Regions from separate parts of the Saccharibacillus sp. WB 17 genome, predicted to be linked through region 2. Evidence: riboswitches for the same ligand, from Rfam matches in the RefSeq annotation. Region 2 holds a riboswitch; the other holds the start of a gene.

Region 1 (15,039 bases), on a different contig from region 2:
GGATCGATCCAGCGCGCGTCTTTGACTTTGAACGAGAAAATACCGGTATTGCCGCTCGACTGCCGGTTCTGTACGTCGTGTCCCGGATGCTCCGGCAGACCCGGATGGTAGACGGCTTCGATCTGCGCATGCTGCTGCAGAAAGCGCGCAAGCGTCAGGGCGTTGCTCTCGTGCCGCTCCATCCGCAGCGCCAGCGTCTTCATGCCGCGCATTAATTGGTAGGAGTCGGTCGGGCTCAGCACCGCGCCGATCGAATTGTGGAGGAAAAACATTTCTTCGGACAGCTCTTTGCCTTGGGTCACGATCAGGCCCGCCAATACGTCGTTATGCCCGCCCAGGTATTTGGTGGCGCTGTGCACGACGATGTCGGCGCCGAGTTCGATCGGACGCTGGAAAAACGGCGTCAGCAGCGTGTTGTCGACGATCGTCAGTATCCCGTGCGGCTTCGCCCAGTCGGCGACCGCCTTGATATCGGTGACCATCATGAGCGGATTGGTCGGCGTCTCGATAAACACCGCTTTCGTATTCGGCGTGCGCAGACGCTCGATGCCTTCGAGATCGTTCGTATCGACGTATGAGGCTTTGACGCCGAACCGGGACAGCACGCGCTCCAGCAGGCGGTACGTGCCGCCGTACAGGTCGAGCGAGACGATCAGATGGTCGCCCTGCCCGAACAGCGCAAATACGGTCTGCAGCGCAGCCATGCCGGAACTGCACGCGAAACCGGCGTCGCCCGCTTCCAGCTTGGCCGAAGCTTCTTCCAGCACGCTGCGGGTCGGGTTCTTGGTCCGGGTATAGTCGAAGCCGGTGCTCTGGCCGAGCCCCGGATGCCGGTAAGCGGTCGAATGGTAGATCGGGAACGTCACGCCTCCCGTCTGCGGGTCTTCAAGCGAGCCGATCTGCGCAAGCGCGCTTTCGATTTTGAGCTGTCTGTCGTCCTTCATGGTCATTCCTCCTGAATGGATCGTGGATTGATTGAGTGAGTGATTCAGATGCCGGCGCCGTAGTCGCTGAACGATACTTCTTTGGTCAGGTCGACCTGATCGAACGGAGTCTCCTGGTAGACGTAATAGTTGAGCCAGTTCGAGAACAGCAGATTGGCGTGCGCTCTCCAGGAAGACAGCGGCTTGCGGGTCGGATCGTCGTTCGGAAAATAGTTTCTCGGAACCGGGATATCCATCCCTTTGGCGATATCGCGGTCATACTCCCATTTGAGCGACAGCGGATCGTATTCGGAGTGGCCGGTGGCAAAGATCTGCTTGCCGTCGCGGGTCGCGACCAGATAGACGCCCGCTTCTTCGGACTCGGCCAGAATCTCGAGTTCCGGGCTGCGCAAAATATCTTCCCGCTGCACGTCCGTATGGCGCGAGTGGGGCACGAAGAAACATTCGTCGAAGCCGCGCAGCAGCTGCACGTTGGTCTTGTTCATCGTATGCGGGAAGACGCCGAAGCATTTGTCCGCCAGCGGAATTTTGTTCACGCCGAAGTGATGGTACAGGCCGGCCTGCGAAGCCCAACAGATATGCAGCGTCGAAGTGACGTTCTTCTTGGACCACTCGAAGATCTGGCGAATCTCGTCCCAGTAGCTCACCTGCTCGAATTCGAGCTGCTCGACCGGCGCCCCGGTAATGATCATGCCGTCGAAGCGTTTGTGCTTGATTTCGTCGAACGTTTTGTAAAAAGTGTTCAGGTATTCTTCCGACGTGTTCTTGGACGTATGCGAACTCGGGTACAGCAGCACGACGTCCACCTGCAGCGGCGTGTTGCCGATCAGGCGCAGCAGCTGCGTCTCGGTCGTCTCCTTCGTCGGCATCAGGTTCAAAATCGCGATGCGGAGCGGACGGATATCCTGGCTGTACGCCCGGCTCTCGTCCATGACGAAAATATTTTCCTTCAGCAGCACTTCCATGGCGGGCAGATTATCGGGTACTTTAATCGGCACTTTCCATTCACTCCTTTTACGTTTTGACGTTTGACGTTGAATGTGGACACGGGTGTCGTGCGATCGAGCATTCGGCAGCCGGAAAAGCGTTTTTCGGCACGAAAGTGTACCAAAAAGACCTTTCCGGGCAAGCCGAGAAAGGTCTATATAAAGCTAGCGCCTCTCTCATCTGTCAAGTTACCGGATGCGCGACGCTAAGATCGAAGCTGATCGACTCGTGCCTCGTCTCTGTTCGCACGGCGTGCCGTGACGACAAGGGCTGATCGACTCGTGCCTCGTCTGCGTTCGCACGGCGGGCCGTGACGACAAGGGCTGATCGACTCGTGCCTCGTCTCTGTTCGCACGGTAACTTGCAAGAATTAGCACCGTACGACAAAGTCGCCGGTTGCCGGGTTTCATCGGGCTAGTCCCTCCACCTGCTCTTGATAAGATTCCACTGAAATATTCAATTGTCGAATTCCCGACACTTTCGCCGGGATAACGTTAGATTCAATTATACACATTTTATGCATTCAAGCAAGAAGCGGGCTGTATCGATTTTCTTCATCTACAGTTTCGCCGCGGCGGAGCCGATAACGTAAGCATCCCTTGTCACAAACAAGACCTTGAAAGGCCCTAGGGTGCAGGTTATACTTAACGAGGGTTTTATGAAAACAATTTTGAAAACAAGAGGTGACTTTCAGATGGACGGCGACCCGAGGCCCAAGCGCGAGAGAACGCAGCACGCATCCGACAATCGAAAAAACGGCCGACCGGCGTCAATGCCTCCATGTATGGAAGTTAACTGACCGGCCGCCGCCTTAAGGGCTGAACTGCCGTTCAACCGTTTAAGGCGACGCCCGTTCCGGCGACGGCCTGTTTTTTCCTGCGCTCTCCCGCGAATTCGAGACTATTTCACCAGACGAGCGATCGTCTCATTTCGAAGGAGTTGAACCGCATGAAAATCCGGCATGTCAAATACGGCGTTTTTACGCTGATCGAAAATGAAAAACTGACCGACACGCTCACCCCGCCCGAAGAAGGCTTCTACTGGATCGATGCCGATCTCGACGACGTGACGCTGCTCCAGCTCACGTTCGGCCTGCACGATCTGGCGGTCGAAGATATGCTCGGCGAGGAAGAACAGCGGCCGAAAATCGAAATTTACGAGAACCACTATTTTACCGTCGTCAACAGTATCCGCTTCGACAACGAAGAGATCTTTATGCGCGCGCTGAACATTTTTCTCGGCCGGCATTTTATCATTACGGTAACCCGGCAGAAGATTCACGAACTCCGCACGGTCAAGCCGATCATGTGGGAAGAAGAAGTGCATACGCCGGACCGCTTCATGTATCTGCTGATCGACCGCGTCGTCGACAACTTCTTCGCCGTCGGCGACCGGATCGAAGACCAGATCGAGCAGCTGGAAGAAGATATCCTGATGAATACGAAGCGCACGCATCTCAACGATATCATCGGCCTGCGGGCGGAGATTCTCTGGCTCAAAAAGGTACTGGTGCCGCAGCGCGAAGTCATCAATATTCTGAACAAAAAAGATCTGCGCCTGATTGACGACGAGCTGCAGAAATATTTCAGCGACATCTACGAAAATACGGTCAAAGTGTCCGAGGCTTTCGATACGTACCGCGATCTGATGGGCAACCTTCGCGAAGCGTACCAGTCCAGCATTTCCAACCGCGCGAACGAAATCATGAAGGTGTTCACGGTCATCACGACCATCTTCATGCCGCTGACGGTCGTGACGGGCATCTACGGTATGAACTTCGACCATATGCCGGAGCTGCATTGGACGTACGGCTACCCGATGGTCATCGCGCTCATGGTCGTGCTCGGCTTTACGATGTACCTGCTGTTCCGCAAAAAAGGCTGGCTGTAAGTTCGGCGCGTTCGGCGCCTTCCTGCATCGACCCGCTCCGCACACGCACGCATACAAAAGGGCTGTTCCCGCTTCCGGCATCCGGAGCTTGGAACGGCCCTTTTTGGCGATCCGCGGCGCAGGCGCAAGATTAAGCCTGACGCCTGGCGTCCGAAGCCGGGTTCAACCGGCGTGCGTGCCCCGCTTGCGGCCGGATGCGGCAGGCGCGGCGGCCGGCTTAGGCGCGATGACGACTTCCGGCGCCGATTCCACTACGGCTTCGGCGACCGCTCCCGGCGCAGGCTGCCCTGCCGGTTCCGGTGTCATCGCCGCTTCGGCTTCGCGGCGCTCCGCGGCCCGGCGACGAAGCATGCGCAGCATCCGCAGCTGCTCGTACAGAATCTCCAGGCCCGGTTCGCTCGGCGGTTCTTCGCCGTACACTTTCTTCAGGACGGGCTTGAGAAAAGAATCGCCCAGTTCGGCATACGCCCGCATGACGGCTTCGCGCTGCTCCTGCGGCATCAGCTGCAGTTCGTGCTCGATTACGGATTCCAGGTCGTATCCGTTCTTCTCCAGCGATTCCATCATGTCGATCAGCTCGCGCCGATCCAGACCGCTGGCCTCGCTGATCTGAGACAGCGAAGAACCGACTTTGGCGGATTCCAGCAGCAGCCGCGTCGCCCGGACCCGTTCGGCTTCGCGCTTGAACTTGCGCTCTTTGCCTTTGTACGTCCACGCTTCGAATTCTTCCTCGTCCAGGCGCCGCTCCACCCAGTCGAGCGGGAAAGTATGCTTGCGCTCCAATGTTCGCGTATGCTCCAATACCGCTTCGCCGTAACGCTGCACGGTGTTCTCGCCGATCCCCGGCAGCTCGCGCAGCTCTTCCTGCGTCCGCGGCATGAACGCCGCAATGAGCCGCAGCGCGCGATTGGTCGCGATCAGATACGGCGCCCGGTGCTCTTCGGTCGCCCGCACCCTGCGCCAGGCGGCCAGCCGCTGGTACAACTCTTCGTCGGCGTTCAGTTCGCTGTAGCAGATCAGCCTCTGCGTGAAGCGGCCGCGCTGACCGGCTTCGAGAAATTCCTGAAACGTATCCCGGATCACCGGCCGATACCCTTCGGCAAGCTTGGCCGCCAGCCGGTGGCGGTACACGGCCAGCATCTCGTTCCAGACCGAGCCTTCGTACCAGATTTCGCGCTCCGGCCGCTTTTCCCCCGCGGCGTCTTCCCGACTCCAACCGCTGATCCACAATCCGTCTTCTTCTTCGATCCAGACCTGGGCCGACTCGATTTCATGCTCCTTCTCAATTTCCATCCGGTTCAAAAATACGATCGTCATTTCGTTTCCCCCCGTTGTGTCGCGCGACGTCGACAAGTTTGCAGCGAAAACGCAAAAAAGCACCCCTCCTACATGGATATGTAAGAGAGGTGCTTCCTCCGCGCTTGTATGCTGTTGCCCTTATCATACTCTCGATACGGAAGAAGAGTCAAGATTCTTTTGGCGGCTTTTTGCTGCGTCGACATCCGGGCCGCTCACGCCTGATTGTCCAATGTCTCCAGCCGCTTTTGGAGCGGTCCCCGCCAGGCGTCGGCCAATTCGCGAACGTCCAGCAGGCTGCGGATCGCTTCGGCATCGTCTTTGCGCTTGTACTTGATCTCGTTCGCGCGCATGACGGTCATGCCGGCCGGATGGCGTTCCAGCAGTTCCATCCGGTCTCCGGCCTGGATCAGCCCTTCACGGACGACCCGGAAATAAAAGCCGCTGTAGCCCGTCTCCTGCACTTTCTCCGGCAGTTCCGGCACGCCGTAGCGGACCGACAGCTTGAAGCAAGGCTGCCTCGGCTGGCTAAGCTGCACGATCGCTTCGCCGATAACGAACGTATCGCCGATACAAAAATCTTCTTCCGCTCCGCCCGCGATCGATAAATTTTCGCCGAAAGCGCCCGGGCCGAGCTTCGGCAGCACGCCGTCTTCCCAGAACGCAAACCGGTCCGTCGAATAGACGCAGACCGCTTTGTCCGGACCGCCGTGATTTTTGAGATCGGCCTGCCCGTCGCCTTCGAAGCCGAGCGTACCCAAATACGCGGCTCCGTTGACCGGTTCTTTGAAGATTCCGGTCTGCACTTCCTTTTTGCCGTTCGGTACGGATCTGGGCAGTCCGACGTTCACTGCCGCGATTACGACTTCCTTCATGTTGCATTCCTCCGTTTCTATGGCATGGCGACCCATTGGCCGAAGACGAGCGTGTTGCTCAGCGGCCGCCCGGCCCCGGTCAGCGTCCGACCGTTCGCGTACAGCGCCGAAGAAGCGCCGCCGTCCAGGTTCATCGCCTGCTTGGCGCCCATTTTCTGCATGACCTGCGCCCATTGGCTCATCGTCGCGCCGCCGATCGTGGCCAGCAGCACCGATCCGTCCGGCATGATCGCGATTCCGCTGCGCGCGCCGGAGGCGGTCAGAATCTTGGGATCGTTGAAGCCTTCGCCTGTAGCGTCCAGCGACACTTTGCCGTCCGTGACCAGACGCGGCCCGGCTCCGACTGACGTCACGACGTCGGACCAAGGAATTGGACGCTTGGCGGCATTTTCGTAGGAGAGATTCATGTCGACCGCGGACCCGACTTCAAAACGTCCGGCATTGTTCTGCTCGGAGCCGTGATACACCAGCACGTAACCGTCGCCCGGAATGGACGCGTTGGCATTCGCCGCTTTTTTGACGACTTTGCCTTTGCGCACCGTAACGGCGGTTCCGCCGCTGAAGCCCACGTTCGTCCCCCGGGCCGAATTGTACATGAGCACTACGTTTTGGCCGTCATCCGGCGTACGGTTGACGAAAGTCGCGTACCACCCAAGCGTTCGGCTTTGGCCCGCTTTGTCCGGTCTGCCCGTCACGGTGCCCCGGATGCCGACGCGCAGCGAATCCATCAGCACGGTTCCGTCTGGTTTGAACCCGATGCTCGTTCCGTAATAACCGGTATGCACGATCTGCCCCTGGGCGATCAGCGTGCCGTAAGGATCGGCCGGCCCTCCGTAAGCGTTGAAAAACGCACCGTTGATCGCCGCCGTCGCCCGGCTCTGCTTGACGATCGAAGCGAAACTCTGCGTCTGCCCGACCCGGCCCTGCGCCAGTCCGAGCGCGGCTTTGGTACCTTTCGGAATACTCACGGTCTGCACGGCGTACATCCGCCCCGCGACCGACACTTTCCGCACGCCCGCCTGGATCGCCGCCGCCGCTTCCGTTTGGTGTTCCCCCGCAGCGCCAAATATACCCGATACGGTCAGCACCCCGGCCAACAGCAGCATGCTCCACTTTTTGCTTTTCCCCATGAACGATATCCTCCCGAACCTTTTTGCGCGGCCGCTTGTTTTGTTGGCTGCTTGTTCTATTTGGCGACGAAGGCCGCTTTTTCCTGCTTGACGGGCAGGAAAGTTGGACAGTCAGTCCCCGTCCTTACGCCAAACAAACCCGCCCCTCCATCCGGAGAGCCGGGTTCCCAACCATCAAGACCGTATATCAAGACCTCTCAGCCCTTGAACTCAGTCCTTGAACTCGCCTTTGAACTCGCTCTTGAACTCGCTCTTGACCTCGCCCTTCCCCTCCCTCCCCAAAAAAGGAGAGAGGTGTCCCCGGCGAGCGCAGCAGCAGCGAAGGGTGGAAGAAAGGCTGAGAAGCGACAGCGTTCGCATCTAAAATCCGATTCCCTTCCCCAAGCTGCTTTTTCTTCAATCAGGGGGAATCGGATTTTAGCGGCGATCGAAGCTTCTTCCACCCGGAGCGCCTCCAACGCAAACAGCGCAAACAGCGCTCCCAGCTTCCCCAACCTCAGCCGCATCTCCAACCCCCCTCACCCAAATACGTCCGTCCCCATCATTTTCCCCAGACTGCTCATCTCAAGCTCCGCGAACTTCGCCGACACTTTCGCGTCGTCGATCCGGAATTCGCACAGATCGATCGGGCATTCGACCGGCACTTCGCAGTGGATCTCGGCGAGGGAACGGGACATGTGCAGCATATCGAGATCGTTCTCGATCTTGGCGCGGACAGACTTCGTCAGTTTGTCCAGATTGGCGAGGATGCCGTCGATATCGTCGAATTCCTGGACAAGCTTGATCGCCGTTTTTTCGCCGATGCCTTTGACGCCCGGATAATTGTCGCTGGCATCGCCCATAAGCCCTTTCATGTCGATAATCTGCGAAGGCTTGAGCCCTTTTTCTTCCATCAGGAATTCCGGCGTGTACACCTGGTAGTTGCCATAGCCTTTTTTCATAATAATGACTTTGATCCGGTCTTCGGTCAGCTGCAGCATGTCGTTATCGCCCGACAAAATCTGGACGTCCATGTTCTGCTCGCGCGCGCAGCGCTTGGCGATCGTGCCGATACAATCGTCCGCTTCGTAGCCCGGCATGCCGATATTCGGAATGTCCATCGCCGCGACGACATCCTTGACGAGATCGAACTGCGGAATAAGATCGTCGGGCGCGGCAGAGCGGTTGCCTTTGTACGATTCGAACTGCTCGGTGCGGAACGTGCGGCCGCCCATATCCCAGCAGCAGGCGACGTGCGTCGGGTCGAACTGCCGGATCGCGTCCCACATGTAGCGGACGAATCCGTAGATGCCGTTCGTCGGTACGCCCGCTTCGGTGCGGCGGATATACCCTTTGAGCGCCGTCGCGTAGTACGCGCGGAACAGCAGCGCCATGCCGTCGACCAGCATCAGCGTCGGCTTGCGCGCGAGGACGTTTTGCGGAAGGCTTTCGATGCCACCGTGTTCGCTCATGCCTGCTCCTCCTTTTGGCTCCAGCTTTGTGCGTACAGCTCCGGCTTGAAGCCGACCGTTACGCGTTCGCCGTCGGTGACGACCGGACGTTTGATCAGCATGCCGTTCGAAGCCAGCAGCTCGGCGCGTTCTTCTTCGCCAAGGTCGGCCAGCTTGTCTTTGAGTCCAAGCGATTTGTACACTTCCCCGCTTACGTTAAAAAACTTTTTGGAATCCAGACCGCTGCGTGCGATCAGGTCGAGCATTTCGGACTTGGACGGCGGCTGTTCGTTGATCGGAATCAGTTCCAGCTCCCGCCCTTCGTTTTGCAGCCATTTGATCGCATTGCGGCATGTGCTGCATTTGGCGTAATGATACACTTTAAGCGAAGTCATCGGTACGATTCACATCTCTTTCTTGGGTGACTGGACGATCCGCCTGCGCGGACTGCCCGCTGTTCAATCGGCGTTCCAACTCTTCCAGATCCGGCGGAAAAGGAGCTTCGAACGTCATCCGCTCCCGCGTGCCCGGATGAACGAAAGACAGCCGGAACGCGTGCAGCGCCTGACGGTCGATCCACGTATCGAGAAGCCGCGCCTGCAGCAGCTGCGGCTCGTTCAGCGGATCAGCGGATGTATATTTATACATAGTGTCTCCGATAAGCGGACAGCCGGCATGCGTCATATGGACGCGGATCTGATGCGTGCGCCCGCTTTCGAGCTCCAGCTCGACCAGCGAAGCGCGCTGCGCGTCATACCGTTCCAGCGTACGGTATCGGGTCGCCGCCGCGTAGCCGCCCGGCGTCACGATCCGCACATGCGGATTCTCCGGATCGCGGTCGATCGGACCTTCGATCCGGCCCGATTCCGGCTGCGGGCAGCCGTGCACGATCGCGCGGTACGTCTTGTCGACGGTACCGGCGATCATCTGCTCGGAAATATGCTGGTGCACGTACGGATTTTTGGCGATGGCCAGCACGCCGGACGTCTCGCGGTCCAGCCGGTGCACCGGGCGAAACCGCACCTGTTCGCCGCGATCCCGCCAATGCCGCACGACGCCGTTGGCCAGCGTGCCGGTGTAATGGCCCTGCGTCGGATGAACGATGACGCCGGCCGCTTTGTTCACGATCAGCAGATCGCGGTCTTCGTACAGAATATCGAGCGGCATCTCTTCCGGCAAAATATCGTCTGATATTTCGCGTTCCATCCGCAGCTCGACGAGGTCGCCGGCCCGGACATAGACGCTGATATAGACTCTTTCGCCGTTGAGCGTAATGCCGCGTTCGGTCATTTTGAGCCGGGAAGTCAGCTTGCGCGAGACGCCGAGCCGGTTGTGCAGCAGCGTCTTGAGCGTCCAGCCGTTCTCCCGTTCGGTGACGACGTACACGATCGGATCGTAATAGCCGAGTTCCGGTTCGATGCCTTTTTCCTGCGGAAATTCGCGGCCTTGCGACCTGTTTTCCACCTGTGCGTGTTGTATCGTTCGTTTGGGTATCGGTTGTTTGGGTATCGGGCTGTTTGTTGTCGGTTCGATCTTCATTCACCCTGCTTTTGTTCAGTTTGACGGTCCGGTTCTTCGCCGCCGGAAAAGACCCGGGCGCCGCGCACATACTCCACGTCGTCGACCCGCAGCTTGAGGTTGGCGGCACGCGCGGCGCTGAAAAAGTAATCCGACAGACGGTTGAGGTACTTGAGCACTTCCGGATTGACGTCCGCTTCGTCGGACAGCGTGACGGCGCGGCGCTCCGCCCGTCTGCATACGGTGCGGCAGACGTGCAGCAGAGCGGCCGGCGGACTTCCGCCCGGCAGAATAAAGCGTTCGAGCGGCGGATTGTTCGCTTCAAGCTTGTCGATCCACGTCTCCAGACGCTCCGTCATCGCCGGATGCGTCTTGTACGGCTGCTGCTTCGCGGGCGTATACGCCAGGTCGGAGCCGCAGTCGAACAGTTCCTGGCCGACGACGGCCAGCTGTTCGCGCAGATCTTTGAACCGGTCGTCGTGCAGCAGCGCCGCCGCCTGGCCGACGAAGCTGTTCAGCTCGTCGATCGTGCCGTAGGCTTCTACCCGCGCATCGTCTTTGCGTACCCGTCCCCCGATCACGGACGTCTGTCCTTCATCTCCGGTCTTCGTATAAATACGCATGGTCGCGTCCTCCCTTGGCTGTCTGCCGGTGATGTCGTCTTGCGTAGGTCACGCGGTCGCGGCTTAACCTTCGGCAAGCTTCTGCAGCACTTTGATCGCCGCGTCTTTGTCGGGCGCGTTGATCAGCACGCAGGCGAGCATGCCGTCGGGCGTATAGCCGGCATCCTGGAACATCTTCATGTCTTTGACCGGAATGCCGAACAGATGCTTTTCGAGCGTAGCGTCGCGGTCTCCGTCTTTGAGCACGCCGCTTTCGAATACGCCGTCCGGATAATCGGCCTGGTCGAAGTAATCGTCGAGCACGACGTGGGCGCCGTCCTTGCCGTAAATTTTAATCGAATCCTCGGGAAGAATGACGATCGAATTGCCTCCCGCGGCGTATTCCACCAACACTTTTTGCAAATCGAACATCGGCGAATAGTTGAACTCCGCTTTCAGATCCGGCACGTCGGCGTTCAATTTTTCTTGAATGACGTCGATTCCTTCGCGGCTCGATGAAGCTTTGTCCGACATAAAGATCAGAACGCCGTCGTCTTTGCCGCATCCGGCCAGCATCAGGATCGAAGCGATCAGCAGCAGCCAGATCCCCATTTTTTTCCGTTTCACTCTTACTCCTCCTTGGACGTTTCCCTGGGCGCGCGCGCCCGTAATCGAAGTGGTGCTTTAACCAATATATCATACTCTTTTGCCTCAAGCATTTCCGTGCCTGCCTGTCCGCGCTCCCACGCAAAAAGGAAGAGCTTCCGCTGCGCGGGCTCTTCCTTGTCGGGTCGGTAGATCGATCGTTTCGGGAGTGAATGCAGAAATCGTTCCGCGCGCTTGAAGTCCGAAAAAGACGGCGTCAGCGGACGAGCTGCATATATTCGTTGATTTTGAGGTCGAGCCGACTGCTGATTTCGACGACGTTCACAGCGGTGAACGACTGTTCGCGGCCGAAAGTTTCTTCCATTTGGGCGCGCAGAATGCGTATCTCTTCCTGCAGGAACAGCTCGCGTTCCGCCATGGCGCCGGAAGCGTGAGCCCCGTGCTGCATATGCGGTCTTGCAGAACGTTGTCCATGCCTCGGTGTATGAAACGAAGCGGCAGACAAAAAAGATTCCCCCTTGAAAAATCACCTGGTTTGATTACCCATTATATAGAAGGTATCCATTAAAATCAACTTATTCAAGAGGGAGTAATATCTCTTTTTTTTGGATTTTAACCCAATTTGCATTAAGCGCCTTCGCGCTTGACCTTGTACACGAATTGGCCGATCCGGTCCATCGCTTCGTTCAGCTGCGCGACCGAAGTCGCGTAGGAACAGCGCAGGAATCCTTCGCCGCCCAGCCCGAACACGTCGCCCGGCACGGCAGCCACTTTTTCTTCCACGAGCAGGCGCTGGGCGAACGTCTCCGACGTCAATCCGGTAGACTGGATACTCGGGAACGCGTAGAACGCGCCTTCCGGTTCGTGGCAGTCGAGTCCCGCGTCGCGCAGTCCCTGTACGACAAGCCGGCGGCGGCGGTTGTACGATTCGACCATTTTGTCTTTTTCGCCCAGTCCGTTCGTCAGCGCTTCGAGCGCCGCGACCTGTCCCATAACCGGCGCACACATCACCGTATACTGGTGAATCTTGAGCATGGCCGAGATCAGCTCCGGGTGTCCGCAGGCATAACCCATCCGCCAGCCGGTCATCGCGAACGCTTTGGAGAAGCCGCTGACGAGAATCGTCCGGTCTTTCATGCCCGGAGCGGCGGCGAAGCTTGCGTGCTTGCCTTGTCCGTAGCTGAGTTCGGCATAAATTTCGTCGGAGATGACGATCAGATCGTGCTTTTCGACCACTTTGGCGATCGGCAGCCAGTCTTCGGCCGTCATCGTCGCTCCGGTCGGATTGCTCGGGTAGCACAGAATAAGCACTTTGGACTTCGGCGTGATGCTCGCTTCGAGCGCTTCGGCCGTCAGCTTGAAGCCGTCTTTGGCGAACGTCTCGATGCCGACCGGAATCCCGCCCCCGATCGAAGTGATCGGCGAATACGAGATGTAGCACGGCTCCGGCACGAGCACTTCGTCGCCCGGACGGATCAGCGCCCGCAGCGCCAGGTCGATCGCTTCGCTGCCGCCGACCGTGACAAGCACTTCTTTTTCCGGATCGTACGACGTGCCGAACGAACCGCTCAGGTAAGACGCGATCGCTTCACGCAGCTCGATCATGCCGGCGTTCGACGTGTAACGCGTGTAGCCGCGCTCCAGCGAATAGACGCACGCTTCGCGCACATGCCACGGCGTCACGAAATCGGGTTCGCCCACGCCGAGCGTAATGATGTCTTTGCTCGCGCTCACGAGATCGAAAAACTTGCGGATGCCCGAAGGCTTGATATCGCGCACAAGCGGCGACAGATAGCGTTCCATCGACCCCTGTTCGGAGTCGGAAGGTTGAAGCAGGCTTCCTTTATCGTTCAGTTCCCGGTTAGTAATCATCGTTTCGCATCCTTTACGGCGAGATCATCAGACGGCGATCTTCTTCGTGTTCCTCGAAAATGATACCGTTCTGCTTGTATTTTTTGAGAATGAAATGCGTTTTGGTCGACAGGACGGATTCGATCGGCGAAAGCTTGTCGGAGACGAAGCTGGCCACTTCCTTGAGGCTCAGGCCGTCCACTTCGACGAGCAGGTCGTAGGCGCCGGACATGAGGAAGACCGATTTGACCTGCGGGTACAAATAGATCCGCTCGGCGATTCCTTCGAATCCGCGGCCCCGCTCCGGCGTAATCTGCACTTCGATCAGCGCGGTCACTTTCTCGTCGTTGACTTTGCTCTCGTTGACGACGGTCGCGTATTTGACGATGACGCGGTCTCCTTCGAGTTCGGCCACCGCTTCGCGCACTTCTTCCTCCGGCACGTTCAGCATGGTGGACAGCAGCTGCGGCGTACGCCGCGCGTCCTCTTCCAACAGTTCGAGAATATCCAGTTTGAGCTTGTTCGTTTCTTTCACTACGCATGCCTCCAGATCGATTTCGCTTGATAATGAATCGTTCGGTACTCCTTGCAAACCTTGTTGTACCTCATCTTACCCCAAAAAAACCGGTTCTGCTACCGTTCGCCGCCAATCCGAGCATACCGCCGGCGTTCCAAAAAGCGCTTCGCGCGGATGCGCCACACCACGGCATGCCAAAACCCCCGCTTCCGTAAGGAGCGGGGGTTTTGCGCATGACGCGGGATTTTGATTTTCGGCAAGAGCCGCCGCGGACGCCGTCTCCCGGCATCCGCGCATCGGCGCTCTTTTGTGGGAACCTTGTTACAAGACCTTTTTGCAGGATCTTTTTACAAGACCGAGACGCCGATCACATACGACAGCGAGATCGACAAGATCATCGAGATCAAGCCGACCGCCCGGTTATCCCGTCCGATCTCTTCATCCACCTTGAAAAACGGAGTGATGAACTCGAACAGGAAATAGGCGACCATCAGCAGTACGAATCCGACCAGCGACCACAGCATGCTCTCGTAGATGCTGGAGCCGGATTCGATACAGAAACGCAGGATGTTGCAGATGCCGAAAATTTTGCCGCCGGTCGCCATGGCGACGGCCACGTTGCCTTTGCGGATCTCGTCCCAGCATTTGTAGCGGGTGACGACTTCGAAAATGGACAGAAAAACGACCAGCTCCAGCACCGCGACCGAAAAGTAGGCCACGGCCGCTCCCATCGGAGTCGCCAGCATAGCATCGATTACCGTATTCATGCGCGTTCCGCCTCCGCCCTGTCCGTTACTTGAGCTCGGCTACGGTGACGCCGTTGCCGCCCTCGCCATAATTGCCGAGCCGGTACGACTTGACCAGTTTGTGCCGGCGCAGATGTTCCTGGATGCCGGTGCGCAGCACGCCCGTGCCTTTGCCGTGAATCAGATACACCTGGCCGAGGTTCGACAGAAACGCTTCGTCGATAAAGCGGTCGGCTTCCATCAGCGCTTCTTCCAGGTTCGCGCCGCGCAGATCGAGCTCGGAGCGGGTGCTGTCGTCCTTCGTGCGCTTGACCGCCGTCACCGGCTTCTGCTTGGGCGCCGTGACCGGAGCGCTTTGCACTTTCTCCAGCGAAGACAGCGCCACTTTCATCTTCATGATGCCGAGCTGGACCATCGCTTCCTTGCCGTCCAGTTCGATCACGTGGCCGCGCTGGCCAAGGTTCGCCAAAATCACTTCGTCGCCCGGTTCGATCTTCTGCGACACTTGGGCGCCGGACGGCTTTTTGCTCTTCTTGACGCGGGCGGCCGGTTCGGCTTCGTCCAGCTGGCGGCGGGCCGCGATCAGCTTGTGTTCCTTGACCGAGGCGCCTTCTTCCATCGCCAGGCGGCGCAGTTCGGACACGACT
Region 2 (15,039 bases):
AAAGGGGCAAAAAGAATGACGAGCTACGATTACAAGCTGCTTGCGCTCGATATGGACGGCACGCTGCTGAACGACGACCATCAAGTGTCGGAAGAGACGGCCAAATGGATCCGCCGCGCGATCAAGGAAGGGTTCCATGTCTGCCTGTCCACGGGACGCGCGGCGATGCACGCCCTGCCGTACGCGGTAGAGCTGGGCCTGGAGACGCCGATGGTGACGGTCAACGGAAGCGAAGTGTGGAAAGCGCCGCACCAGCTGCATTACCGGGCGCTGATGGACGTGGAATCGGTCCGCGGCATGCACGCGCTGGCGGAAGAATACGGCGTCTGGTTCTGGGCGTACACGACGGAACGTCTGTACAACCGCGATCAATGGACGGACACGCTGGAAGACAAGGAATGGCTGAAGTTCGGCTACAATACGCCGGACCGCGAAGTGCTGCACCAGATCCTCATGCGGCTTCAGGACATGGGCGGCCTGCAAATTACGAACTCGTCGATGGAAAATCTGGAGATCAACCCGGAAGGCATCTCCAAAGCGAGCGGGATCGCGCAGGTATGCGAGCTGCTGGACATTACGATGGAGCAGGTCATCGCCGTCGGCGACAGCCTGAACGATATCGCGGTGATCGAAGCGGCGGGACTCGGCGTCGCGATGGGCAACGCCCAGGACGCCGTCAAGGAGACAGCCGACGTGGTCGTGGCGGGCAACAACGAAGACGGCATCGTGCAGGTCATTCGCGAATACATGCTCGGCGGCAAGGCATTCGACGATGCCGAGCCGGCGGCCGCGGCGTCGCAGACGCCCGCATCCAAAATCCGGCGCGAAGACGACCCGTCCGCTTGAGGACAGGCGACACTAACCGAAAAGCATAGGAGGACCTGGCATGGTCGCATTGGATATACTGGGTTGGGTACTTGTGGTCGCGCTGTTTATCGTCGGCATGGCGAGCTTGATTTTCCCGATTTTGCCGGGAGCGGTCGCGATTTATTTCGCCTTTTTCGTCTACGGCTGGTTTTTCTCGTTCAACGAGCTGACGGTCTGGTTCTGGATTATCCAGACGGTGATCTTCGTGGCGCTGATCGTGGCCGATTACGTCGTCGGCGCCTGGGGGACCAAGAAGTTCGGCGGTTCCAAGCTGTCGATCCAGCTCAGCACGGTCGGCTTGATTCTCGGCCCGTTCGTCATTCCGGCGTTCGGCCTTATCCTCGGCCCGTTTATCGGGGCGGTGATCGGCGAGCTGATTCACGGATCGAACTTCAAGCAGGCGCTGCGCGCAGGTTGGGGCGCCCTCGTCGGGCTGCTCAGCAGCACGCTCGTCAAAGGCATTTTGCAGGTCGTCATGATTGTCGTTTTCATTATATGGATCATATGGATCGTGTAAGGAAGCCGCTTGCGGCTTTTTTTGCGGGAGAAAGAAGGGAATAGGTTTTGTCGAAAAAGGAATCGTTTATCAGAGGGACGCTCATTCTGGCGGCGGCCGCGCTCGTCGCCCGGGTGCTGGGTCTCGTGCAGCGGATTCCGCTGGAACATATGCTCGGACCCGTCGGCAACGCTTCGTTCAGCGCCGCCAACAACGTGTATCTCATGCTGCTGACTGTCGCGACGGCGGGCATCCCGAGCACGCTGAGCAAGATGATCTCGGAGCGCTACGCGCTCGACCGGCCGCAGGAAGCGGGACGCATCTATTACGCGGCGCTGCTGTTCTCCGGCATGATGGGCGTCGTGATCACGCTGCTGCTGTATATCTTCGCGCCGTGGTACACGGCGCTGATCAAGCTGCCGGAAGCGACCCCGGCTATCCGGGCGCTTGCGCCGGCGCTGATCCTGTTCCCGACGATCGCCATGATGCGCGGCTATTTCCAGGGCCGCAACATGATGGCGGTCGGCGGCGTCTCGCAGATCATCGAGCAGGTCGCCCGCGTCTTCACCGCGATTTTGCTGGCCTACATTTTGCTGCAGATGGGCAAGAACGGCGAGACGATCGCGGCCGGCGCCACATTCGGCGGCGTACTGGGCAGTCTGGGCGCGTTCGCGATCATGCTGTTCGCTTCGCTGAAGCTGTCGAAGAAAGAACGCAAAAAAGGACGGACGCTGATCAATCGTCACGATCAAACTATTCCGCTTGGCCGCATTTACGGCGACATTTTCAAACTGTCGATTCCGATCGTGCTGACGGCGCTCGCCGTTCCGGCGATCAACTTCATCGACACGACGATCGTCAAGCCGCTGCTCATCGGACAGATCGGCGACGCGATGGCGACGATGCAGCTCGGCATCCTCGGCAGCCGCGCCCAGAGCGTCGCCGGTATCCCGCCGATTCTCGCGATCGCGCTCAGCACGTCGCTGATTCCGATCATCTCGGCCGCTTTCGCCCGCAAAGACACGCAGCATCTGCAGCAGCAGGTGACGCTTGCGATGCGCATCGCCACGCTGACGGGCATGCCGCTCGTGCTGGCGCTCGGCTGCGCCGCCTATTCGGTCAACGGCCTGCTGTTCAGTACGCTGGACGGCGCCGGCATTATCGCCATCCTGACGCTCGGCACCATTTTCCAGATCACGATGATGGTCAGCAACTCGATGCTGCTCGGGATAAACCTGGCCCGCCGCTCGATGGTGCACGTCGCGATCGGCCTCGTCGTCAAAATCGCCGGCAGCGTGGCGCTTGCGCCGCTGCTCGGCAGCTACGGCATCTATGGCATCATCGGCATGACCGGCGTCTGCTTCCTCGTGATCACGCTGCTCAACCTGCACACGCTGCGCGGCATCGTGTCGTTCTCGGTGCTGGGCAGCCGCTGGCCGGCATTCATCGCGACCTGCATGGTCGTCGCCGCGGCAAGCTTCGGGCTCAGCGAGCTGGGCAGCTGGATGAGCGCGTTCATGCACGCCCGCCTGGCGTTCTTCATCGCCTGCTGCGCGGTCGGCTTGATCGTGCCGTCGATCTACCTGGTGCTGCTCGTCGTGCTGCGGGTCATCCGCCGCGACGAACTGGGCTCGTACCCGCGTCCGCTGCAAAAAGCGCTGCGTCCGCTGATGCGCCTTCAGCGCGGATGATTCCCGGGCAAAATTGAGGTAAAATAAACAGACCGGCATTGATGCCCGAATAACGAAAGATCAAAGGAGAGATTTCGCATGGAACAAATTCGTACCCAAGCCGATTTCGATCGGCAGATCGCAAGTCCGGGACTGACCGTAGCCGTATTCCGCGCCGATTGGTGCGGAGACTGCCACTTTATCGATCCGTTCATGCCCGAAGTCGAAGAGCAGCGCAAAGACCGGCTCAAGCTGATCCAGGTCGACGTCGAAGAAGTCGAGGCGGTCAGCCGCGAGCTGAACATTCTCGGCATTCCGAGCTTCGTCGCTTTTTCGAACGGCAAGGAATTGATTCGTTTCGTGAACAAAGCCCGCAAATCGCGCGCCGAGATCGAGAGTTTCCTCGATCGCGCCGCCGCCGTGCACGGCCAACTGGCCGGCCGGAACTGATCCCGCAAACGCCCGCTTCGGCCTGCTGCCCTGGCGGGCGTTTTGCTGCGTGCGGGCTTCGATCCCGGCATCAATGATAAACGTCATACGGAATCCGGCAATAAGCCGGAAACTTGCCGTCCATTTGAACATTTTTTGTCACAAAGACAATTCTTAACCCGGATACATTTCCGGTATAATAAAAGGAAAAGGCATTTCGGCGGCTGCGGGGTTCGCGGCGCGGGAATGCCCTCCACTACTTTTCGAATCGGCGGTGAGACTTTTGCAATATAAAGTGTTGAAATGGCTGAGCTACGCATCGTGCATGATCATGCTGCTCGTCTCGTTCAACGGCGTGGTCGTGACGAGAACGGGGTCCGGCCTGGAATGCGGACGCCAATTCCCGCTCTGCCACGGCAAGTTCGTGCCGGGCACCACGATCGGTTCGCTGATCGAGTACACGCACCGGTTGACGGCCGGTATCGCGGGTCTGCTGGCGCTGGCCACGCTTGTGGCGTTTCTGATCTGGGCGCGCAAACGGCGCGATTTTCAAATCTATGCCGCGATCATGGCGTTTTTCGTCATCGTGCAGGCCGTCATGGGCGCGCTGGCCGTCGTCTTCTCGCAGTCGCCGCCGATCATGGCGCTGCATTTCGGATTCGCGCTGATCGCGTTCGCGAGCGCGCTCGTGCTTGCGCTGTCGGTGCGCCGGGCAGGCAGCCTTGAGCGCTACCAGGAGCCGCCCGCCGCGCAGCGGGTCAGCAAGCGCACTCGCAATTTGACCGTGTTCTCGGCAGCGTTCACGTATGCGGTCGTCTATACGGGTGCGCTCGTCAGCCATACCCAACTGGCGAAAATGTCGATCGTGCTGCATATCGCGTCCGCGCTGCTGCTCATTTTCGTACTGATCGTCGGGCATATGGCGGTTCGCAATTACTCGCATATTCCGGACATCCGCAAGCTCGGCGTCATCGTCATCGTGCTGATGATCGCGCTGCCGCTCAGCGGCATTCTCAACCTCGTTGCCCTCGGCAGCGAATATTACATGTTCGCTCCGATGCTGCATACGCTTATTACGGACTTCCTGTTCGCGTTCCTGTGCTTCATGAGCATCCGGACCTGGGAATTGAGCCGGATTCCGGCCGGCGAAGAAGCGTCGGTGCGCGTCAAGAAAACGGCGCAAGCCTGAGTGCCCGGCAGTCCCCGCGCAGCGGATGAACCGCCCGGCGGGGCAGCCGGCGCAAGATGCATGCTAATTTGCGCGAAGGCGCGAACGGCCAAGAAGTCTCCGCGGAGGCTTCTTTTTTGTATGCCGGATCTGTCCGCGGCGGCAAGACAAACCGGCGGACCGAAAGCGATGAAAATTTTCATGCGAGACCTTTACAAAACGTGCCAAACTGAATATACTGAGTGAAGGATTTCGGTTCGGTTCTTTTGAACTTCCGTAATCCCCAGCTTTCCAATTAGATATCTCAGATTTTTCTTATCGAGAGAGGCGGAGGGACAGGCCCGATGAAGCCCGGCAACCGATCCTGCAGGCGAACGTCCGAACGAGACGCGCGGCGCAGGGTGTCATGGTGCTAATTCCTACAGAACGCAAGCCACGGTTCTGGGAGATGAGAAGGTGACTTTCCGCATACGATGCGAGCCCTTTTTGTCTATCAAAAAGGGCTTTTTGATTTATCGAGCCGGGGTATACACGGGTTAGATCCGCAAGCGCGGCCGGCGTAGAGAACGGGTATCCGACGCGAATACCCGCCGGCTTTAAGGCGACAGCGCGTAACCTAAAGTGGGCAAATCGACAGACAAGCGATTTTAGACAGCTAGGAGGACCAGCCGAGTGATCACCATCAAAAATTTGGTTAAGACCTACACCACGAGAGGCAAGACGATGACGGCATTGAACGGCATCAATCTGGAGATCGCCCAGGGCGAAATCTTCGGCATCATCGGCCATTCCGGAGCCGGCAAGAGCACGCTGATCCGATGTATCAACCGTCTGGAGCAGCCGACGAGCGGTTCGGTCTGGATCGGCGACACGGACATTACCCGGCTTGGCAAGAGGCAGCTCCAGCGCGAACGCCGCAAGCTCGGCATGATTTTCCAGCATTTCAACCTGCTGTCTTCGGCGACCGTCTACGAGAACGTCGCTTTTCCGCTCAAGCTTGAAGGCAAATCGCGTACGGAGATCAACCGCCGGGTGAACGAGATGCTCGAACTGGTCGGGCTGACCGAACACGCGAGCAAATATCCGGCGCAGCTGTCCGGCGGACAGAAGCAGCGGGTCGGCATCGCCCGGGCGCTGGCGCCCAACCCGCGGGTGCTGCTGTGCGACGAAGCGACGTCGGCGCTCGATCCCCAGACGACGGATTCCATCCTGCGTCTGCTGCTCGACATCAACCGCAAGCTGGGCTTGACCATCGTGCTCATCACGCACGAAATGCACGTCATCCAGAGCATCTGCGACAAGGTCGCCGTCATCAACGGCGGCATCATCGTGGAGCAGGGGCCGGTCATCGACGTGTTCCTCAAGCCGAGAGAGACGATCACGCAGGAGTTCATCAAGCGCGAATCCGAAGGCGGAGAGATGTTCGAAGAAGCGATTCGGGCCGTGCACGTGCCGTCTTCGCGGACGGTCAAAGTGACGTTTATCGGCGAGTTGACGTATCAATCGACGCTGTCGCAGACGGTGAAGGAGACGGGCGTCGACTTCGCGATCCTGCAGGGCACGATTTCGCGGATCAAGGAAACGCCGTACGGGCAGCTGGTCGTCCGTTTCGAAGGCGACGCCGCGTCGATCGACAACACGCTGCGGCGCCTGACCGAACAAAGGCTTGAAGTGGAGGAACTGCAATGAACGGCAAACTCGATTTTTCGCAAGTCAACTGGGAAGAGTTCGGCAAAGCCACAGTCGAAACGCTCCAGATGCTCGGCTACTCCAGCCTGTTCACGCTGCTTCTCGGCCTTCCGCTCGGCATCGTGCTGTTCCTGTGGGCGCGGTCGTCGTCGTACGTGCTGCGGGTGCTGTACAGCATCCTGTCGGTAATCGTCAACATCCTGCGCTCGGTTCCGTTCATCATCTTGATCATCGCGTTGATTCCGATCACGAAGGAAATCGTCAACACTTCGATCGGCGTGCGGGGCATGATTCCGCCGCTCGTCATCGGAGCCGCTCCGTTCTTCGCGCGGCTCGTCGAGACCGCGCTGCGCGAAGTGGACCGCGGCGTAATCGAAGCGGCCCAGTCGATGGGCGCTTCCACGTGGCAGGTCGTGTACAAAGTCATCTTGCGCGAATCGCTGCCGGGCCTGATCGCGGGCTTCACCGTCACGGTTATCGCCCTGATCTCGTACACCGCCATGTCGGGCCTGGTCGGAGGCGGCGGCCTCGGCACGCTTGCGGTCAACTACGGCTATTACCGCTACGAGACGGCCGTCATGCTCGTATCGCTCGTGCTCATCGTGCTGATGGTGCAGATCATTCAGATGATCGGCGATCGTCTGGTCCTTCATTTTACCCGGAAATAAAACATAAAAAAGCGAACAAAAGGGGAGAAACACAATGAAAAAATGGATTCTCGCAGTACTCACGCTTGCGCTCGTCGCTCTGCTGGCCGCATGCGGCAACAGCAACAGCGGTACCACGGCTTCGACAGGCAATGACGCTGCCGGTTCCGGCGACGCGGCTTCGACCGAAGCGGTCACGCTCAAAGTCGGCGCTTCTCCGGTCCCTCACGCCGTCATTCTGGAACACATCAAGCCCGCGCTGGAAAAAGAAGGCGTGAACCTGGAAATCGTTCAATTCTCGGATTACATCCTGCCGAACACGCAGCTGGCCGAAAAATCGCTCGACGCGAACTTCTTCCAGACGCAATCTTACCTCGACGTGCAGAACGAGAAAAACGGCACGGACCTGGTCAGCGTCGCTTCCGTACACATCGAACCGTTCGCCGGCTATTCCAAAAAGATCAAATCGATCGACGAGTTGGCCGACGGCGCGACCGTAGCCATCCCGAACGATCCGACCAATACGGCACGCGCGCTGCTGCTGCTGCAAAAACAAGGATTGATCAAGCTCAAAGACGGCGCGGACATCACGGCGACCGAGCGCGACGTGACAGAGAACACCAAGAACCTGAAGTTCCTGCCGATCGAAGCCGCGGCGATTCCGCGTCAGCTCGACGAAGTCGACCTGGGCATGATCAACGCCAACTACGCGCTTGAAGCCGACCTGTCCCCGGGCGAAGACGCCCTGTTCAAAGAAGACAGCGACGTGCCTTACGCGAACCTGCTCGTTACCCGTCAAGACAACAAAGATTCCGACGCTATCAAGAAATTGATTGCGGCTCTGAACTCGGAAGATACCAAAGCGTTCATTCAAGAAGAATACAAAGGCGAGATCATTCCCGCTTTCTAAGCGCGAACATCCGAACCGCCGATCCCGATCTGCCGATTCACGCCAAAAGTCCCGGACTCCTGATGGAGAACGGGACTTTTTTTGGTGAGATTCGGCATTTTCTTCAACAGGGCAAACCCGTCAAAAAGGCAAACAAAAAGCGCCGAATCCGAAGATTCGACGCTCTCGTTCCATGTTCGCCTGAGCGAAATCCTGGATACGAACCGGGGTCCGTCTTAGAAGACCTGGATAACTTCGTTTACGCCTTCGACTTCTTCGAACAGGGCGCGTTCGATACCGGCTTTCAGCGTAATCGTGGAACTTGGGCAGCTGCCGCAAGCGCCGACGAGCTTCAGCTTCACGATGCCGTCTTCAACGTCAACCAATTCAACGTCTCCGCCATCGCGCTGCAGGAAAGGACGCAGTTTGTCCAGCACGTCCAGAACTTCATCATACATGTCGAGTTGTGTACTTTCACTCATTATGGTCAGCTCCTCTCAAATGTTTGAAGCGTACAGTTGTAACCGCGTAGTCACTTCGGAGAATCATTTTGCAAAAGAATGAAACAATAAATCAAACTTTGCAAAAGTCTCTCTTGTATTATAATATAAATGGATCGAAAATTAAAGAAGCATTCCAAGTTTGCCGTCATGCGGCTGAGAATAAATGAGAATAGGTGAGAAAATGATGATCAGACCGATTATCGAGTTCTGTGCCAGCAATATGCACCACGGCACGCAGGAGCTGTTCGACAAGCTTGAAGCCAATCCCGAATACGATGTGATCGAATACGGCTGTCTCGGCAACTGCGGGCAATGCGATTTCGGCCCGTATGCGATGGTGAACAGCGATGTCGTCGAAGCGGAGAACGTGGAGGCGCTGGAGAAAGCGATCGAAGCGAAGATGAACGAAGAAGATCCTTGGGCGGCTCTGGATCTGGACTAGGACTAGGGTTCAACGGGAGAGATAGGGGTCGAATTCCGCTTGAATTCGAACATTCGAAATTTTTCGACAAAAAACCGTCCGTGATGTTGACGCTTTCACCGATATGCGATACACTGACAGCAATTCAATAAACCATTAGGCATGTGACTGGTTATGCAGGCAGGACCTAAAACGAATGAATCTCCGGATTCGTGCGTTTTAGGTCCTTTTTTAGTTGAAAAATGGCTGAAACCTTTCATACCGCCTGAAAAAGGAGCATAGATATGGACTACAAACGCACCGCCGCCGACGTGCTGAAGCATGTGGGCGGCAAAGAAAACGTGTCTCATTTCGAGCACTGCTCGACGCGCCTGCGCTTTACGCTGATCGACGACAACAAAGCCGATGTCCCGCAGCTCGAAAGCGTCGCAGGCGTGATCGCGGTCAAAATGGCGAGCCAATGCCAGGTCGTCATCGGCAACGAAGTGCTGGAAGTGTACGAAAAAGTCGTGGACCTGCTCGGTCCGGGCCATGCCGGTGCTTCGTCCGAAGACGGCGGTTCCGCGGCAGGCGGCGGCGACAAGCCGGCGGAGAAAAGAAAATGGGGCGCCGTATTTCTCGATTTCCTGACCGGCGTGTTCGGCCCGCTCGTGCCGGCGATTGCCGGCGGCGGCGTGCTCAAGTCGCTGCTGCTGCTGCTGAGCGTCGCGGGCTGGATCGATTCGGACGGGCAGACGTACAAAATCCTGTTCCAGATCGGCGATGCGCCGCTGTACTTCCTGCCGCTGCTCGTCGCGGTGACGACGGCGAACAAGCTGAAGGTCAGTCCGCTTGTCGCGCTGTCCGCGGTCGGCGCGCTGCTGCTGCCGAGTATGGGCGCGATGCTGGCGGAAGGCTCGCAGCTGTTCGGCCTGACGGTGCGCAATATCGCGTACCCGTACCAGGTGTTCCCGGCCATTCTGACCGTGCTGCTGTACGCGCAGATGGAGAAGCTGTTTACCCGCATCTCGCCGAAGGTCATCCGCGTCTTCTTCGTTCCGATGATGGCGCTCGTCATTACCGTGCCGATCTCGCTTCTGCTGCTCGGGCCGCTCGGCTATACGCTGGGCGAAGGCTTCACTTCGATCATCCTGACGCTGTTCGATACGGTAGGCTGGGTCGCCGTCGCGCTGCTGGCCGCCGTGCTGCCGTTCGTCGTCTCGGTCGGCATGCACAAAGCACTGCTGCCGTACGCGATTGCCACGATGGGATCGGCCGGCAAGGAACTCCTGTATCTGCCGGCTTCGCTGGCGCATAACTCGGCGGAGAGCGGCGCCTGCTTCGCGGTCGCGATCCGCACCAAAGACAGACGCCTGCGCGCAACGGCGATCTCGGCCGGCGTCTCCGCACTGTTCGGCATTACGGAACCGGCGCTGTACGGCGTCACCCTGCAGCACAAAAAAGTGCTGTGGAGCGTCATGGCCGGCTCGCTCGTGGGCGGCGCTTACGTCGGCATCGTCGCGCTGCAGGCGCTGGTGCTCGTCGGACCGGGACTCGCCAGCTTGTCGATGTTTATCGTCGAAGACCTGCCGGGCAATATCGTGAACGCCATTATCGGTCTGCTGATCGCGCTCGCCGCGTCGTTCGCCGCCGCGCTGCTGCTGTTCAAGGACAGCCCGGCCGAAGCCGCCGAAGCCGCCGAAGCCGCCGAAGCCGTACCGGCCGAACCGGCTCCAAGCCGCGCGGCCGAGGAGCAGCGTCAATTCGCGGGCAGCCTGCAGGCCGCCGAGAGGTTCAAAAGTCCGGCGATCGGCGAGCAAATTCCGCTGTCCGACGTGAACGACGAAGTCTTTTCGACCAAAGCGATGGGGGAAGGTCTGGCGATCGTTCCTTCCGTCGGGGAATTGTACGCCCCGGTCGACGGCAGAATCGAAATGGTGTTCGGCAAAAAGCACGCTATTGCCATGAGCACCAATAACGGCGCGGAGCTGCTGTTCCATGTCGGCATCGATACGGTCCGGCTCAAAGGCAAACATTTCGATCCGCAGGTGCAGGCCGGAGATACGGTCAAAGCCGGCGACCTGCTCATGAAATTCGATTACGCACAAATTGCGGCGGAAGGCTACGACCCGGTCGTACTCGCCATCGTCACAAGCAAAGACCGTTACCGGGTCGACGTGGCCAACTTGAAAAAAGTCGGTCGTCACGATACGCTGATGACCGTGACCGCGTTGACCGACTAAACTTACTTTTGGGAGGCAACCAATCATGACAACGCACAAAGGATTTCCGAAAAACTTTATGTGGGGCGGCGCTATCGCCGCCAATCAGGCGGAAGGCGCATGGAACGTGGACGGCAAAGGACCTTCGGTCGCCGACGTGGCCAGCTACAAGCCGCATTTGAGCGTGGAAGACTATGCCGGACACGTCGGCATCTCCACGAAGATGATCGAAGAAGCGATGGCCGATCCAAGCGACCGGGATTACCCGAAACGCCGCGGCATCGATTTTTATCACCGGTACAAGGAAGATCTGGCGTTGTTCGCCGAAATGGGCTTTAAAACGCTGCGCGTCTCGATTGCGTGGAGCCGCATTTTCCCGACCGGCGAAGAAAGCGCACCGAACGAAAAAGGGCTGCAATTTTACGAGAATCTGTTTACCGAAATGAAGCGTCTGCATATCGAACCGATCGTGACTTTGTCCCATTACGAAATGCCGCTTGCGCTCAGCCTCAAATATAACGGTTGGTACGAACGCAAAGTCGTCGACTATTTCGTGGAATTCAGCCGGGTCTGCTTCACGCGGTACAAAAACCTCGTCAAATATTGGCTCACCTTCAACGAAGTGGACAGTATCAACCGCCATCCGTTCACGACGGCGGGCATTATCCCCGACCGCTGCCCGGAAGGGCAGGAAGACCAGGTCGTGTATCAGGCGCTGCACCATCAGCTCGTTGCTTCGGCAATGGTGACCAAAGACTGCCACGAGATCATTCCCGGCAGCCTGATGGGCTGTATGCTGACCAAGCTGACAACGTATCCGAACACATGCAACCCGAACGACGTGGAGATCACGCTTCAGCGCAACCTGAACAATTATTTCTATTCCGACGTGCAGGTGTTCGGCGAATATCCGATTCTGACCGAGCGCATTCTGGCAAGCAAAGGCGTGCACATCCGGATGGAACCGGGCGACCGCGAAGTGCTCAAAGCGCATACCGTCGACTTCGTGTCGTTCAGCTATTACATGTCGCTGACCGAATCGGCGGAAGCCGGCAAGGAACGCACAGCGGGCAATACGATCATGGGCGTCAAAAATCCGTATCTGCCGTCGACCGACTGGGGCTGGCAGATCGATCCGGTCGGTCTGAAAATCTCGCTGATCGAACTGTACGACCGCTACAAAAAGCCGCTGATCATCGTGGAAAACGGTATGGGCGCGGTCGACGAAGTGGCGGAAGACGGTTCGATCCACGACGAGTACCGTATCCAGTATTTCCGCGACCATTTCCGGCAGATGAAAGAAGCGGTGGAAGCCGGCGTCGACCTGTTCGGCTATACGAGCTGGGCGCCGATCGACCTGATCAGCGCTTCCACGTCGCAGATGTCCAAGCGCTACGGCTTCATCTACGTCGATCAGGACGATCTCGGCAACGGCACGCTTGCGCGCAGCCGCAAAGACTCGTTCCACTGGTACAAAAAAGTGATCGAGACCAACGGGGAAGAACTGTAACTGCAGCCGGTCGGCTGCTCCGGTCTTTCCGGCAGGAAGGGGACCCAGATGAGATGATCAAAATCAAAAAAGTGCTGAACTCCAGCGTCGTGCTCGTCGAAGACGATCAAGGCAAAGAATATATCGTTTTCGGCAAAGGCATCGGCTACGGGCAAAAAACGGGCAGTCTAATCGACGAGAACCAGGTCGACCAGACGTTCGTTCCGGTCGAAGACGTCAAAGTCAAAGAATATCTCGGCATGCTGGACGCGATCGAACCCGTCTACGTCGAATTGACGCGGGAGATTATGGCCTATGCCGAACGCAAGCTGCAGACGAAGCTGAATCCCGGCACGTATTTTATGCTGATGGACCATTTGAGCTTCGCCGTCGAACGGTACAAGAAGGACATCAACCTGACGAACAAAGTGTTTTGGGAGATCAAAAATTACTACCCGGAAGAGTTCGAGATCGGCCTGTTCGCGCTGCATCTCATGAACGAACGGCTGGAGCTTGAACTGCCCAAAGAAGAAGCCGCGAATATCGCGTTCCACCTCATCAATGCGCAGGGCGGCAAGTCCGAGTCAAAAGACGGGATGAAATACGCCAAGCTGATCGGCAGCATCGTCAATCTCGTCCGGTATTCGCTGCATATCGATCTGGATACGGAAAATATCCATTACACGCGGTTCATTACGCACGTGAAATTTTTCGTCGAACGCTTCTATTCGGACCGGATGCTGCAAGCCAAAGACGATCTGCTGTTCGAGCAGATCGCCACGCTCTACCCGCAGGCGATGGACGGGGCGTTCAAGATCAAAGCCTACGTGGAGCAGGTACACGGAAAAGTCATTACGAACGACGAACTGACCTATCTGGCGGTGCATATCCATCGCCTGATGTCGTACAACGAGCTGGAGTAGCCGCCGGAAAAAAGTGCGGTTCGTGCAGGGCGGGGCCGGCTCTCAAACGGATCGGAAGCGGAGAATTTTAACGGATCAAGGCGGCACTTGGCGTCCGATTTGCGGGATTTCGTTTCGCCTTTGTATAAGCCCAAGGCTGTTAGCCGGGCAACAAAAAAGAAGCCGTACTCGGTTATCGAGTACGGCTTTTTTGGGCTGGGGAAGTTGTTTTGAGGTTGGGAAAGGATGCTTGGCGCAGGGGAACTTCATGTAGAAACCAAGTGTTCGCCTTTGCTGTCGGGAAATCTCCATTATAAAACCCAATCCAATTTCCTGACAGCAACGAGCGATCGGAATGAAGGTTCCCCGGAGCCTTATGGGCCGGGCGGCGCGAATTGGGTTTCCCGCGTCCGCATAGGACGTTCCGCGCGAACTGAATCTTCCCGTCGGCTCCCCAAAGCCGGATCTTCTACCCCAGATTATGCTTCGACATCCACAGGACGCCGCTCTTGAGCATGCGCGGTACGCGGCCGGTAATCGACGTATCGCCGATCACGTTCAGGCCGAAGCCGGCTTTCTGGCCGAGGGAACCGAGCATGCCTTTGAGCTTCATCGGCTTGAGCTTCGGCTTCTCGTTTTTCCAGAAGGCGAGCAGCACATGGGCGATCTGCTCGCCCTGCGCTTCGGCCGCCTGGGCGCTCGGAGCGAACTCCAGGCTGGCGCAGTCGCCGCAGACGAACACTTCCGGGTACGTCTCGATCTGCGAATATTCGTTGATCACGACGCGGCCCGAACGGTCTTTGGTGACGTTCATGTTCTGCACGACGTCGACCGGCTGGATGCCGGCCGTCCAGACGACGGCATCGGTGTGCATCAGTTCGTCGCCGTTGTAGAGCGCGTCCTGCTCCACGCGGCTGATCGAGACTTTGTGGCACACTTCGACGTCGTGTTTCTTGAACCAGTCCTGCACGTAGCGCGAGATGCGCGGCTGATACGACGAGAGCAGGCGCTCGCCGCGGTCGAGCAGCGTGATCCGCAGATCGTGCCGGCTCTCGCGCAGTTCGGCCGCCAGTTCGATGCCGCTGAGGCCGCCGCCGACGATATGCACGTGGGCGGAAGGCTTCAGGCTGCTGAGCTTGTCGTTCGTGCGGCGCGAAGCGTGCAGCGACTGGATGCTGTACGTGAATTCGTCCGCGCCAGGGACGCCGTGGTAATTGTCGGTGCAGCCGAGCGCGACGACCAGCTGGTCGTAAGGAACCGGCTCGTCGTTTTGCAGCAGCACTTTTTTATTTTCCAGATCGATCTGCTCCACCGTACCGAAATGCTTCGTGATCCGGGGATGGTTCGGGAACGCGATCCGCAGCTTGTGGTCGGACACGGTTCCCGCCGCCAGCGCGTAATATTCCGTTTTGAGTCCCATAAAAGGAAGCCGATCGATCAGCGTCACGTTCACGTCCGAAGGAAGATTTTCCGAAAGGGTATCGAGAATGGTCAGGCCGCCGTAGCCCCCGCCGAGAATAACGAGATTTTTCATATCAGATCTCCTTAGTGTGTGGATTGGTCGAGCTGCCGGCGCGAAGCCTCTACTCGTACACTTCGACTTCGTTGTAGAACGTATCGCGTTCTACCGGGATGCGGCCCGCTCCCTTGATCAACCAGATCAGTTCC

The links. A riboswitch is a leader RNA that binds a small molecule or an ion and turns the genes downstream of it on or off. The one in region 2 is predicted to bind S-adenosylmethionine.
Region 1: it holds a riboswitch for S-adenosylmethionine, as region 2 does, so the genes downstream of both, metA (homoserine O-acetyltransferase MetA) here and FTE24_RS15105 (methionine ABC transporter ATP-binding protein) in region 2, are expected to answer to the same signal.

The regions. Positions count from the first base shown of each region.
Region 1 covers NZ_VPFK02000015.1:72,504-87,542, forward strand. Annotated here, with positions in the region: gene FTE24_RS07625 (PLP-dependent transferase) at 1-944, opposite strand, end outside; gene metA (homoserine O-acetyltransferase MetA) at 989-1,942, opposite strand; SAM riboswitch class I at 2,268-2,374, opposite strand; gene corA (magnesium/cobalt transporter CorA) at 2,880-3,821, shown strand; gene FTE24_RS07640 (HRDC domain-containing protein) at 3,984-5,138, opposite strand; gene FTE24_RS07645 (MOSC domain-containing protein) at 5,333-5,992, opposite strand; gene FTE24_RS07650 (phosphodiester glycosidase family protein) at 6,010-7,122, opposite strand; gene FTE24_RS07655 (5'-3' exonuclease) at 7,641-8,573, opposite strand; gene FTE24_RS07660 (arsenate reductase family protein) at 8,570-8,947, opposite strand; gene FTE24_RS07665 (RluA family pseudouridine synthase) at 8,934-9,971, opposite strand; gene FTE24_RS07670 (cob(I)yrinic acid a,c-diamide adenosyltransferase) at 10,088-10,693, opposite strand; gene FTE24_RS07675 (hypothetical protein) at 10,757-11,299, opposite strand; gene FTE24_RS07680 (aspartyl-phosphate phosphatase Spo0E family protein) at 11,535-11,726, opposite strand; gene FTE24_RS07685 (aminotransferase class I/II-fold pyridoxal phosphate-dependent enzyme) at 11,906-13,081, opposite strand; gene FTE24_RS07690 (Lrp/AsnC family transcriptional regulator) at 13,164-13,664, opposite strand; gene FTE24_RS07695 (DUF350 domain-containing protein) at 13,994-14,413, opposite strand; gene FTE24_RS07700 (endonuclease MutS2) at 14,439-15,039, opposite strand, start outside.
Region 2 covers NZ_VPFK02000027.1:60,485-75,523, forward strand. Annotated here, with positions in the region: gene FTE24_RS15080 (Cof-type HAD-IIB family hydrolase) at 16-846, shown strand; gene FTE24_RS15085 (DUF456 domain-containing protein) at 896-1,384, shown strand; gene FTE24_RS15090 (putative polysaccharide biosynthesis protein) at 1,432-3,054, shown strand; gene FTE24_RS15095 (thioredoxin family protein) at 3,133-3,483, shown strand; gene FTE24_RS15100 (COX15/CtaA family protein) at 3,746-4,651, shown strand; SAM riboswitch class I at 4,943-5,085, shown strand; gene FTE24_RS15105 (methionine ABC transporter ATP-binding protein) at 5,303-6,319, shown strand; gene FTE24_RS15110 (methionine ABC transporter permease) at 6,316-6,987, shown strand; gene FTE24_RS15115 (MetQ/NlpA family ABC transporter substrate-binding protein) at 7,022-7,876, shown strand; gene FTE24_RS15120 (NifU family protein) at 8,092-8,337, opposite strand; gene FTE24_RS15125 (YuzB family protein) at 8,543-8,800, shown strand; gene FTE24_RS15130 (beta-glucoside-specific PTS transporter subunit IIABC) at 9,064-11,001, shown strand; gene FTE24_RS15135 (glycoside hydrolase family 1 protein) at 11,027-12,490, shown strand; gene FTE24_RS15140 (PRD domain-containing protein) at 12,544-13,392, shown strand; gene FTE24_RS15145 (NAD(P)/FAD-dependent oxidoreductase) at 13,841-14,905, opposite strand; gene mqnE (aminofutalosine synthase MqnE) at 14,955-15,039, opposite strand, start outside.